Sporomusa sphaeroides DSM 2875: one gene and its partner. The main gene of each other region encodes a partner of the protein of the gene in region 2 in a complex. Links are inferred from orthologs where the notes say so. Each region holds a gene or a part of one and is shown on either strand. Other genes may lie near its edges.

Region 1 (6,377 bases), 430 kb from region 2 along the record:
AGTTTCACGCCCACGGCTTTGAGCTTCCCAATGTACGCCAAATTATCGGGATCGGCAAAATAGTTTACCACACTTTCGGCAATTTTGGGGCCGATTTCACCAATTGTCGTAAGTTCTTCGACGCCGGCCACAGCCAGCCTGTCAATATCACCATAGTACCGGGCTAAGAGTGCCGAGGCTTTGGCGCCGACATGCCGTATGCCCAAAGCAAACAGCGCCCGGGATAAACCGGCCTCTTTGCTGGCTGCTATGGCTTTCACCAGATTGCCTGCCGATTTTTCGCCCATACGTTCCATCACCGCCAGCGTTGCCGGCTGCAGCGTATACAAATCTGCCGCGTCTTTTACCAGTCCGGCCTCGAGCAGGCTGGTGATGACCGCCGGGCCCAGTCCGTCAATATTCATCGCATCACGGGAAACGAAGTGGATAAGTCCTTCCCGCAGTAACGCCGGACAGCGGGGATTGACGCATTTATGGGCTGCTTCTCCGGTTTCGCGGACAATCTGCTTGCCGCATTCGGGGCAGCTGGCAGGCATAATAAAGGGCTGTTCCTGCCCTGTGCGCCGGCTCTCCACAACCGCAACCACCTCAGGAATAATTTCCCCGGCTTTATGAACAATGACGGTATCGCCAAGGCGAATATCCTTTTCCTGAATAAAATCGGCATTATGCAGGGTAGCCCGGCTCACCGTAGTCCCTGCCAGTCTGACAGGCCGCAGTACGGCAGTGGGTGTCAGCGCCCCGGTACGGCCAACCCGCACAAAGATGTCTTCCAGAATGGTCGTCGCCTGCTCTGCCGGAAATTTATAGGCAATGGCCCAGCGCGGGTCTTTGGCGGTGGAACCAAGCAGGCGCTGCTGGGCCAGACTATTGACTTTGATTACCAGGCCGTCAATGTCATAAGGCAAATCAACCCGCTTTTCCGCCCAACTTTCGCAGTACTGTGCCACTTCGTCAATATTGTCAAAGGTCCGGTAATGGGGATTGATTTTAAAACCCAGTGCCTGCAGTTTCTCCAGCATGGCCGAGTGGGTAGTGACCCCAAGACCTTCTTCGGTCCCCAAACCATGCATGGAAATATCCAGCGCCCGTTCTGCCGTGATCCTGGGGTCAAGCTGACGGATGGAACCGGCGGCGGCATTGCGGGGATTGGCCATAAGCGGCTCACCGGCAGCTTCCCTAAGTGTATTCAGCCGGTCAAATTCCCGCCTGGGCAAATACACTTCCCCGCGTACTTCCAACAGCGGCGGAATGCCGCCGGTCTCGCTCAACACCAATGGCACCGAGCGGATGGTACGGATATTGGTTGACACATCTTCGCCATAAACGCCGTCACCCCGGGTAGCTCCCCGGGTCAGCCGGCCATGTTCATAGACAAGGTTCATGGCCAGGCCATCAATTTTGAGTTCAACAACATATTCCACAGCCTGGCCGTCAAGGCTGACCCGCACTCTGGCGTCAAACGCCTGCAGTTCCCCGGCGGAGAAGGCGTTGCCCAAACTAAGCATCGGCGTCAAATGGGCCACCCGCGCAAAACCGCCGGCCGGCGCGCCCCCCACCCGCTGACTGGGGGAATCGGGGGTAATCAGCGAAGGATAGGCGGTTTCAAGGTCAATAAGCTGCCTCAGCAGTTTGTCAAATTCGGCATCGCTGATTTCAGGATTGTCAAGCACGTAGTAGCGGTGACTGTGATAGTGGATGGTTTTTTTTAATTTTTCAATTTCCTCCGCAGCAGCCGTCAGGCTATCCGGTATCGCGGTATTCATGTCGTAAAACCCCCGAAGAATATATTAGACTCTGCTGATTGGCGCCAGTTGGGCCAGCAGTTTTTTGATGCCTTCATTAGGAAAGGCAATGCTAAGCTGCATATTGTCACCACTGCCGCTGACGGCCACCACCGTGCCTGTGCCCCACTTGGCGTGATACACCTTTTCCCCGGCTTTCCATTCCAGGTTCTGTGGCTTAGCCGGGTTTTGCACCGGGCTTTTCAGGATAGTGAGTTCTGGTTTGACCGCTGCCTTAGGCAGCGAAGCGGCGGCAACCGGACGGCTGCCGGGCATGGATGACAAATAGGCAGGGCGCCCAGGCGCATAGCGTTCCATGAGCTCAGGCGGTATTTCATCCAGGAACCGGGACGGCGAATAGCATACCGTATTCCCGTAAATCATGCGCTGCCGGGCATTGGATATATACAGCTTGCGCTCAGCCCGGGTGATACCGACATAACACAACCGCCGTTCTTCCTCAATTTCCCGCTCGTCCATCAGGGTGCGGACATGGGGGAAGATACCTTCTTCCAGTCCGGCAAGAAACACGACAGGGAACTCCAGCCCTTTGGCCGAATGCAGGGTCATGAGGGTCACCTTGTCATCAGAGAATTCATTATTATCAAGATCTGTCAGCAGCGACACATGGCTTAAAAATTCTTCCAGCGTATTTTCCGCTTCGGTCTCGGCAAATTTTTTGGCGTCACTGACAAGTTCCTTTAAGTTTTCAATGCGGCTCATCGCCTGCGGGTCGCTGTCGGCTTCCAGCTCGGCCAGATAACCGGAATCGCGCATGACTTTATCCACCAGTTCGGGCACCGGCAGCGTATTCTGGCAGGACATCAAATTGAAAATCAATTCGGCCAGCCCTTCCAGCTGATGCTTAGCCCGCTTAGTAAGTCCCGGCACCAAGTCAGGGTTGGACACGGCATCGAACAGCGGCACACCCTGCCCGGCCGCATATTCTTCCAGCCGGCCAATGGTAGTATTGCCAATCCCCCGGCGGGGCACATTGATAATACGCAGCAGGCTGACGGCATCTGCCGGGTTGAAAAGCACCTTGATATACGCCATGATGTCTTTTATTTCCTTACGGTCATAGAACCTGAGGCCGCCCACCATGGTATAAGGAATAGCGGCATTGCGCAGGCCTTCCTCAATGGTGCGTGACTGGGCATTGGTACGGTACAATATGGCGATATCTTTATAAGGTGTACGATACACCGTATTGAGTTTCACAATATTATCGGTGATATACCGGGCTTCGTCCCGTTCATCCATTGCCAGATAGTGAGTTATGGTATCGCCTGCCTGGTTATCTGTCCATAATGATTTGGGCTTGCGGTTGCAATTGTTTTCGATGACAGCATTGGCGGCATCGAGTATCGTTTGGGTGGAACGGTAATTTTGCTCTAATTTAATGACTTTGGCATCCGGATAATCGGATTCAAAATCAAGGATATTCTGAATATCCGCACCCCGCCAGGCATAAATACTCTGGTCAACATCACCTACCACGCAGATGTTTCGATGTTTGGCCGCCAGACGTCGGGCAAGCAGGTATTGAGCACGGTTGGTATCCTGATACTCGTCGATTAGGATGTAGTGAAATTTTTGCTGATATTTTTCCCGAACCGTGGCATTATATTCCAGTAGTTCCACCGACAACATCAGGAGATCGTCAAAATCCAGCGCATTATGGACTTTGAGTTTGCTCTGGTACAGCTTGTACACTTCGGCTACTCTGAGATTGTAAAAATTGTCGGCCTGCGAAGTGAACTCCCGCACATCCTGCAGCGCATTCTTGGCATTAGAGATGGTGGATTGCACGCCGCCGGGCGTAAACTGCTTTTCGTCAAGGTTGAGTTCCTTCAGACAGGTTTTGATCAGCGACTGCGAATCGCCGGCATCATAGATGACGAAATTGCGGGTATAGCCGCCCAGGTTTTCAATCTCCATCCGCAGGAATTTGGCGCAGAAGGCATGAAAGGTACTCAGCCAAATATCTTTGGCAACCAGGCCAACGATCCCGGCCACCCGCGCTTTCATTTCGGCAGCCGCTTTGTTGGTAAAGGTTATGGCCAGAATATTATAAGGTGCCACTCCCTGTGCTAAGAGATTGGCAATCCGGCTTGTCAGGACCTTGGTCTTGCCTGAACCGGCTCCAGCCATGATTAGGAGCGGCCCGTTTACATGGGCAACAGCTTCCTGCTGCGCCGGGTTCAAGCGGTCAAATATGTTATTCATAGCTTCCTCCAAGTCTTAAGTAGGATAAACATTAATATTTTCTCCATATGTTTGCCTTTTCCTGTTGATTTTTAGAAAAAAAACAGAGCCTGCCTATGCAGACTCTTTAAAAAATGCGGTATCAATACGCCTGTACCAGCTTGACACCTTTTTGCAGCATAACGATTCCCTTGGCCCCCAACACTTCAACAGCCTTGTCAACGTCCTGTTCCGCAACCTGGGCTGCCAAACCTTCACAAGAGGCACTCAGTTCACGCGGTACAGGCACAAGCTCGGCGACAATGCTGTGTTCTTTTAAAATCTTTTTCGCCCGGAAGGCGTGATATACTGACGGAAATGTAATTACACAACTGAGCATTTACTAACCCTTTCCCTATGCACTCGCAAAGTATACTATGATTAGATTATTTTGTTATATGGATAGTATACTCACCGCCGGCCTCAGAACATTCCGGCCGGAAGTTCTGCGACTTGGCAAATTTAATAATAAGTCCTTTAGATCAAATATATTCGCCACAGTCCATCAAACTCCTTTGCTTATCGGTACAATAAATATTACATGCTTATAATAATATTCCTGCTAAGACATTGTTTAAGAGGAAATTGTATCTTAGTTTCCGAATTATACAGCTATACAACACACGTTAAAAATTTCATTTGGAATATCTATTTATATCTGAGGTGAGCATATGTCCTATATTCAATCATTAACCGTATTTTTACAAGTAGCCGAAGAAGGCAGCTTTTCCGCCGCTGCAAAAAAACTCGCCCTAACCCAGCCGACCGTTTCCTTTCATATCGACAACCTGGAAAAAAATTTTGGCTGCCCGTTATTTACCCGGACTTCCAAAGGGGTATCACTAACTATCTACGGAGAAAAGCTATACGAAACTACCCGGACAATTAACGGCCTGGTTGCCAGCACCCATAGTGAAATTCAGGCCATGACACAAGGTTCCAGAGGCCGGATACTGCTTGGTGCCAGCACAATCCCGGCAGATTATATCCTGCCGCCGCTATTGGCCAGGTTTCTCAGCGAACATCCCGGACTGACGCTGTCTTTGGTAACAGGCGACAGCCAAACCATCTTGAAAAGGTTTACCCAGGGCGAATTTCCCATTGCCGTCATCGGCTCGAAACCCGATGACAGCCTTATCAGTCAGCCCTTATGGACAGATGCCCTGGTACTTGCCGCCCATCCGGATTTTAAACCGGTCAGCGGCACATCCCCGGTCAAAGACTGGCTGCCTGCCTTACCGTTTATTTTGCGCAAAGAATCCTCCGGCACGGCACGCTCGGCGCTGGATGCACTGGCACGGCTGGGCATAACAGCCGCTGACCTTACTGTCGTGATGGAAGCCGGCAGTAATCAAGCAATTAAAGCCGCCATTATGAACAAAATCGGCGTGGGCTTTATCTCTGCCTGGGCCGTGGAGAGCGAGCTTGCCTCCGGTCAGCTTATTGCACTGCCACTGCCGGGTACCGCCATCAAACGCCAATTCTATGCCCTTAGCCGTCAGCCGCTGCGCCCGGCATGTCTGGAGACCTTCTGGCAGTATTTAATCAAACAGAATTAGCAGTCTTCCAGAACTAGCATTCAGCCACTTTGACCCGGTTGCGGCCGCTGTGCTTGGCTTCATACAGCGCCTTATCGGCCCGGGCAATAAAGTCGGACGGCTTGTCCGCCAGTGTTACACGGCCGCCTGCCACACCTACGCTCACCGTCACATGCGCAGCCACCGGCGAAGCGCTATGCGGTATATTGCACCGCTCGATAGCTTGCCGAATGGCTTCCGCAACCTCGACAGCGCCGGCAATGGAGGTTTCCGGCAAAATAACAACAAATTCCTCACCGCCATAGCGTGCCACTAAATCACCCGGCCGTTTTAAAACCTGGCCTGCGGCTGCCGCCACCTGTTTCAAGCAATCGTCGCCTTCCTGGTGCCCATAGGTGTCATTGTAGTATTTAAAAAAATCAAGATCCAGAAACAGAACCGACAGTTCGCTGCCTGTTCTTGCCGCCCGCCGCCACTCCATATCATAGATTTGTTCAAAATGCCGCCTGTTCGCAATGCCGGTTAAACCGTCCAGCGAAGACAGGCGGCTTAATTCTCTATTGGCATTTTCCAGTTCTTCCAGCACCTTTACCAATTCAGCCTCCCGCGCTTTACGCTGATCGATTTCATATTTGATTTTCAAAGCCGAAAGCACCCTTGCTTTGAGTTCCAGCGGCTTGACCGGTTTGGTGATAAAATCCATAGCCCCGGCGGTAAATGCCCTTTCCAGCGTCTCTGTGATATCACTGGCCGTGATGACAATAATCGGAATATCTTTTAAACATCGATTGGCTTTTATCAGCCGGCA
Region 2 (6,426 bases):
CCAGCTTAACCCGCTGCGCCTCGCCGCCCGACAATTGGGTCGCAGGCTGACCAAGCTTGATATACCCCAGGCCCACATCCTTCATAATCTGCAGCTTGCGGTGAATCTTGGGGAGATTCTGGAAAAATTCAACCGCTTCGTCGACCACCATGTCCAGAACCTGGGCAATGCTTTTCCCCTTGTAGTGGACTTCCAGCGTCTCACGGTTGTAGCGGGCTCCCTTGCACACTTCACAAGGCACATAGACATCAGGCAAAAAGTGCATTTCAATCTTAATAATGCCGTCACCTTTGCAGGCTTCGCAACGGCCACCTTTGACATTAAAGCTGAAGCGGCCCGGACGGTAGCCCCGCATCTTGGCTTCTGACGTCTGGCTGAACAGTTCCCGGATGCTGTCAAACAAACTGGTATAGGTCGCCGGATTGGAGCGCGGTGTCCGGCCAATAGGCGACTGGTCGATATCAATAATTTTATCAATATATTCCAGACCGCGAATACTGTCATGGTCTCCCGGCCGGGCGCGGCTGGCGCGATACAGCTGACTGACCAGGCCCTTGTATAAAATTTCGTTGACCAGCGTGCTTTTGCCAGAACCCGACACCCCGGTAACAGCGGTAAACACGCCTAACGGGAACCGGACATTGACCTTTTTGAGGTTGTTTTCCTTAGCTCCGATAACCTCCAGCCATTTGCCGTTTGGCTGACGGCGCTCGGCCGGTACGGGAATGGCTTTGCGTCCGCTTAAATACTGGCCTGTTACCGAGTCTTCGCAGGCTTTGATGTCATCGACAGTACCTGCGGCGACAATATTGCCGCCGTGCGCACCGGCAGCCGGGCCAATGTCGATAATATGATCGGCGGTATACATGGTATCTTCATCATGTTCCACCACCAGCAGCGTATTTCCCAGATTGCGCAAATGCTTCAGCGTGTCCAGGAGACGGTTGTTGTCGCGCTGATGCAGGCCGATGCTGGGCTCATCCAGAATGTACAGCACCCCGACCAAGCCTGAACCAATTTGCGTCGCCAGCCGGATGCGCTGAGCTTCACCGCCGGAAAGCGTACCGGCAGCCCGGTCAAGCGTCAGGTAATCCAGGCCGACATTGAGCAAAAAGCCCAGACGGGCATTAATCTCTTTTAATATCTGGTTGGCAATGACTTTTTCCCGCTCAGTAAGCTCCAGCTTGCTGAAAAAGGCTTGAGACTCAGCCACCGTCAGGCGGGTGATTTCATAAATATTTTTGCCGCCGACCCTGATGGCCAGCGCTTCCGGCTTAAGTCTTGCCCCTTTGCACGCCGGGCAGGGCTTGGAGCTCATGTATTCTTCAATTTCTTCCCTGGACCAGTCGGAAGTGGACTCACGGTGCCGCCGGGAAAGCATCGGCAATACCCCTTCAAACACCGAGTAATAGGTTTTGGTTTCGCCATACATATTATCATAACGGAAAGTGAATTTCTCAGCCCCGCCGCCATGAAGAATAATCTCCTTCAGATCATCAGGGGTATTTTCCCAGGTGTCATACAGGGTTTTGCCATAGCGTTCCAACACGGCTTCCAGCTGGCACATGAAATAGGAATTGGTATTCTTGCTCAAGGCCGCAATGGCCCCGTCAATAAAAGACTTGCCCGGGTCAGGAATGACCAGCGCCTGGTCTATTTCCAGGTTGTTGCCGAGACCGGTGCAGTCCGGGCAGGCACCAAAGGGATTGTTAAAAGAAAACATCCGCGGGGCAATCTCCGGCAGGCTGATACTGCAATCCACACAGGCAAAATTCTGGCTGAATATCAGTTCGTTAGTGCCGCCGGTATCGACAGTAAGAATGCCGCCGCCCAGTTCAAGCGCAGTTTCAATAGAGTCGGCCAGACGGGTAGCAATCCCGTCACGCACTACAATGCGGTCGACCACAACTTCGATGGTATGTTTCTTGTGCCTTTCCAGCTTAATCTCATCCGTAACATCACGGACCTCGCCGTCCACCCGCACCCGGACATAGCCTTGTTTGCCGATATCCTCCAGAACTTTCTGATGCTCGCCCTTCTTCCCGCGAATTACCGGTGCCATAATGCTCAGTCGGGCACCCTCGCCTAAAGCCAGCAATTGGTCGACCATCTGTTCCACCGTCTGCTGCGCAATAGGCTTGCCGCATTTGGGACAATACGGCCGTCCCGCCCGGGCAAACAGCAGGCGAAGATAATCATAAATCTCAGTAACGGTCCCCACGGTGGAACGCGGGTTGCGGCTGGTGGTCTTTTGGTCAATGGATATCGCCGGCGATAAGCCTTCGATATAGTCGACATCCGGTTTGTCCATCTGGCCCAGAAACTGCCGGGCATAGGCGGACAATGACTCCACATAGCGCCGCTGCCCTTCGGCATAAATGGTATCAAACGCCAGTGATGATTTGCCTGAGCCGCTCAGCCCGGTAATAACCACCAGTTGGTCGCGTGGAATAGTTATGTCAATGTTTTTTAAATTGTGTTGTCTGGCACCTTTAATGATAATACTGTCTGTCATGCTTGTCTTATTCCCCTCTTTTAACTACTGCATATTAATGGATAGCAATTATTCGTTTTATATTATACCAGTATCTTAATGATAATGGTAGCATCTTGTCAGCGTAAAATTACAAAGCGACCCGGAATTATCCAGGGGGCTTACTCGCTCGCCTGTGCCCGTATGGGTATAACTCCCGCTTTTAGAAGCGGGAGTCTTATAGCGAGTTTAGCCAGCGGATAAGGGCAACAGGAGCTGCTACTTCTTCCTGGCTTTATTCGTCTTACTGCCGGTTTTGCCGGCTGTTTTGCCTTTACCTGTTCCACCCCCGGCTTTTTGCCGGAGTTCGACAATCATATCTCTAAGTTCAGCCGCCCGCTCAAATTCGAGCTGTCTGGAGGCCTGACGCATTTCTTTCTCCAAATTGTCCGCCAAGTCCAGCATATCGGCACGCTGCATATTGCCAATACGGTCGGCTTTATATTCAGCCGGAGTTTCGGCAACCCTGGTGGTTTCGATAAGTTCTTTAACCCGTTTTTCAATGGTTTTCGGCGTAATCCCATGCTTGGTATTATAAGCCATCTGAATCTCGCGGCGTCGTTCGGTCTCACCCATCGCCCGCCGCATGGAGTCGGTGATGGTATCGGCATACATAATAACCTTGCCATGGACATTACGGGCAGCGCGGCCGATGGTCTGTACCAGCGAGGTCTCTGAACGCAGGAAACCCTCTTTGTCGGCATCCAGGATAGCGACAAGCGATACTTCCGGCATATCCAGGCCTTCCCTGAGCAGGTTGATACCGACAAGCACATCATGCACCCCGGCCCGCAAATCCCGGATAATCTCCACCCGTTCGATTGTCGCAATATCAGAATGGAGATAGGTTACTTTGATGCCCATGCCTTTTAGATATTCTGTCAGGTTTTCCGCCATCTTCTTGGTCAGGGTAGTAACCAGCACCCGCTCATTGGCGGCTGTGCGCAGCTTGATTTCATCCAGCAAATCGTCCATCTGCCCTTTGATGGGACGTACTTCAATTTCAGGATCAATAAGTCCGGTTGGCCGGATAATTTGCTGGGCTACCTGACTGGCTGCCTTCAGTTCATAAGCAGCCGGTGTGGCCGAAACATAGACAATCTGATTAATCCGCTCGACAAACTCATCAAAGGTCAGCGGCCGGTTATCGAACGCCGAGGGTAAACGGAAGCCATTTTCAACCAGCGATTCTTTGCGTGAACGGTCGCCGGCATACATGGCCCTAATCTGGGGCAGGGTAACATGAGATTCGTCAATAACAATCAGAAAATCCTCCGGAAAATAATCCACCAGCGTATAGGGAGACTCTCCCGGCTGACGCTGGGTCAGGTGGCGGGAGTAATTTTCGATGCCTGAACAATAGCCCATTTCCAGCATCATTTCCAGGTCATAGCGGGTGCGCTGCTCCAGGCGCTGGGCCTCCAGCAGCTTATTGCCGGCCCGCAGAGAGGCCAGGCGGTCATCTAGTTCGGCTTCAATGTCCTGCACTGCCCGCAGCATGTTTTCCCGGGAGGTAACATAGTGAGAGGCCGGATAAACCGCAATATGTTTCCTTTCCCCGACAATTTCACCAGTCAGGGTGTCAATCTCCAAAATACGTTCCACTTCATCGCCGAACAATTCGACCCGCAAAGCCTTTTCCCCGTAGGCTGCCGGGAAAATTTCCACAACATCACCACGGACCCGGAAGGTTCCCCGGGTAAAATTGTAATCATTGCGCTCATACTGGATATCGACAAGCTTACGCAGGATTTCGTCCCTGTCTTTTAGCTGACCCTGCCGCAGCGACAGCACCAGCCCCCGGTATTCATCCGGCGAACCCAAACCATAAATGCAGGAAACACTGGCCACGATAATAACATCCCGCCGTTCAAACAGCGAACTGGTGGCCGAGTGGCGCAGCTTATCAATTTCATCATTGATGGAAGCGTCTTTTTCTATATAGGTATCGGTCTGCGCAATATAGGCCTCAGGCTGATAATAGTCATAATAGCTGACAAAATATTCAACAGCATTATTGGGGAAAAACTCCTTAAACTCACTGGCCAGCTGAGCCGCCAGGGTTTTGTTATGGGCTATGACCAAAGTCGGCTTTTGTACAGCCTCAATAACTTTGGCCATAGTAAAGGTCTTACCGGTACCGGTAGCTCCCAGCAGCACCTGAGCGGCATCACCCTGTTTGATGCCTTCAGCCAATTGGACAATAGCTGCCGGCTGATCACCTGTCGGCACGAAGGGCGCTTCCACCTTGAACGGAATACTGCCCTCATGGTGGACGGTATTGAGTTTTGGTACGGTTGCCATAGTTATCACCTATCTTACTTTATAAATAAATGGAGACTTGATGCAGATGAGGCTCCAACCCCATCTGCATCCCCGTCAGATAAGAAAGTTTTTCATAAATATCACTATCCAGAACATATGTTTGCTTTGTTTTTATTATAGCACGCACATATGTTCTGGTCAAATATCTCAGCATTTCAAAGTCTTCTCAATTTATCCCGGACCCAGTCAAACAGTCCATAGCGTTCCTCTGTCATCACGGCGTAAAACTGTTCATCTCCGTCGGGGACCAAAATTACCCCCAAACGGCGCTCGCCGCGCTTGAATTTAATAGTTTTAACCTGCGTGGTCCCTTCACGTTCAAACACAAGCTCAAAGCGTTCCGGCGCTTGAGCGAGAGCCACTGCCAGGTCATAACGGCTGTTGATGGTAAAGCCTGCAATATGGGTAATAATATCTCCCGGCGCCAGCACCCTGGCTGCCGGTGCATCAACAACCGTATCAAGCGTCATTACGCCATACGGCGGCGGAACAAAACGGGGAGGAGCGTCCATCTCGCGCCGGTTGTCACGCTGAATAAGAAATTCATGCCCGAGGGGCGACAATACGGCGGCAATGGCCTGAAGCCAGGTGTATTTAGCCGATAATATGGCAAGCACCAGCAGCACGATACTGTAGGCAGCCAAATGCAATGCCGATTGCCGCCGCCGCTGCTGCGGCAGGCTGGCAATGGCCATATCGGCATAACCAAGGGCGGCTACCACCGGTGCCATAACATAAACCCAGGCCGAACCGGCCGGTGCTTCCTGCACTAACGGCAGCAGCGGCCACCAGTCCGGCATGTTGAGGATGCCACCGGTTCCGGTACCTGTGGGAACAGCCACCGCGGCCAGGATAACCAGCGGCAAAGGCCAGAAGTTTTGCAGACTGAAGGCGCCGACCAAGGTGCCATCGCTCTTTTTAATAATCATCGGCATGGAGCTGTAACCGCCGCTGACGGCAATTAACAAGCTCTCGGTTATATGCAGTACGGCAACCAGCGACAATACCTGCGGCACATTGACCTCAGGCCAGCCAAACAATACATTGGACAAAGCCACCAAACCACCGGCATAGGCAAAGCACAAAAACCGCATGTTAATCAGCATAAGTGCCAGCGCCACCGGCCAAATGTAGGCAAGACCAAGTTGGTTGATGGTGACACCGACAAGGGTCAGCAGCCAGCTGGCCGCTATGCCGCCAAGCAGGCCGTAAGCCCCGGCCAGCATAATCTGCTGGGTCAGCGAGTAGTTGTATACGCCAAACATTTGGAGCTGACGTTTTTGCATCTGCCAGTACTGATAACCAACCAGCGCCAGGATCAGCCAAAAGTTAAAATTAAATACGATACCTACAGCACCGCGAACAATAAGCAGCATAATATCAGACCATGGAAACAACTTGTCCTCACCTCAATGAACAATAAGGTTGGTTTATATATATAAACCAACCTCACCTTTTATTATAATTTGCTTTGCAAAACCTCAAGCGCCTTTTCAAGCTGTACATCTTTGTCTTTGGTCTCAGGCAGTTCAATAGTAATGTCCGGTTCAATACCTACCCCGTTAATG

Evidence for each region.
Region 1: the proteins of uvrB (region 2) and pcrA are in contact, whole or in part, in a crystal structure (PDB 7EGT), measured with the Thermus thermophilus proteins. The link is inferred for Sporomusa sphaeroides DSM 2875 from one-to-one orthologs. Residues at the interface, in WP_096411307.1 of Thermus thermophilus: Glu23, Leu25, Arg26, Asp27, Gly28, Glu29, Arg30, Phe31, Arg55, Glu326, Asp327, Phe328, Glu379, Ser382, Gln383, His398, Gly400, Arg401; in WP_096412145.1 of Thermus thermophilus: His654, Arg656, Phe657, Gln666, Asp668, Glu669, Lys680, Arg681, Leu682, Ser683, Lys685, Tyr686, Ala687.

Annotation. Positions count from the first base shown.
Region 1 is NZ_CP146991.1:2,823,240-2,829,616, forward strand. What follows is about bases 1,403-4,334. They hold pcrA (DNA helicase PcrA), read right to left. Parts: upstream 4,014-4,334; coding sequence 1,791-4,013; downstream 1,403-1,790. Other genes in these bases: ligA (NAD-dependent DNA ligase LigA), read right to left, coding at 1,403-1,766; SPSPH_RS13315 (DUF3343 domain-containing protein), read right to left, coding at 4,135-4,334. Also shown: more of ligA, read right to left, coding at 1-1,402; more of SPSPH_RS13315, read right to left, coding at 4,335-4,371; SPSPH_RS13320 (LysR family transcriptional regulator), read left to right, coding at 4,703-5,590; SPSPH_RS13325 (GGDEF domain-containing response regulator), read right to left, coding at 5,604-6,377. UniProt on the Escherichia coli protein: A helicase with DNA-dependent ATPase activity. Unwinds DNA duplexes with 3'-5' polarity. Translocates on single-stranded DNA with 3'-5' polarity. Initiates unwinding more efficiently from a nicked substrate than double-stranded DNA.
Region 2 is NZ_CP146991.1:3,251,256-3,257,681, forward strand. Bases 2,296-5,276 are described here. They hold uvrB (excinuclease ABC subunit UvrB), read right to left. Parts: upstream 4,838-5,276; coding sequence 2,753-4,837; downstream 2,296-2,752. Other genes in these bases: uvrA (excinuclease ABC subunit UvrA), read right to left, coding at 2,296-2,515; SPSPH_RS15230 (trypsin), read right to left, coding at 5,014-5,276. Also shown: more of uvrA, read right to left, coding at 1-2,295; more of SPSPH_RS15230, read right to left, coding at 5,277-6,255; SPSPH_RS15235 (S41 family peptidase), read right to left, coding at 6,318-6,426. UniProt on the Escherichia coli protein: The UvrABC repair system catalyzes the recognition and processing of DNA lesions. A damage recognition complex composed of 2 UvrA and 2 UvrB subunits scans DNA for abnormalities.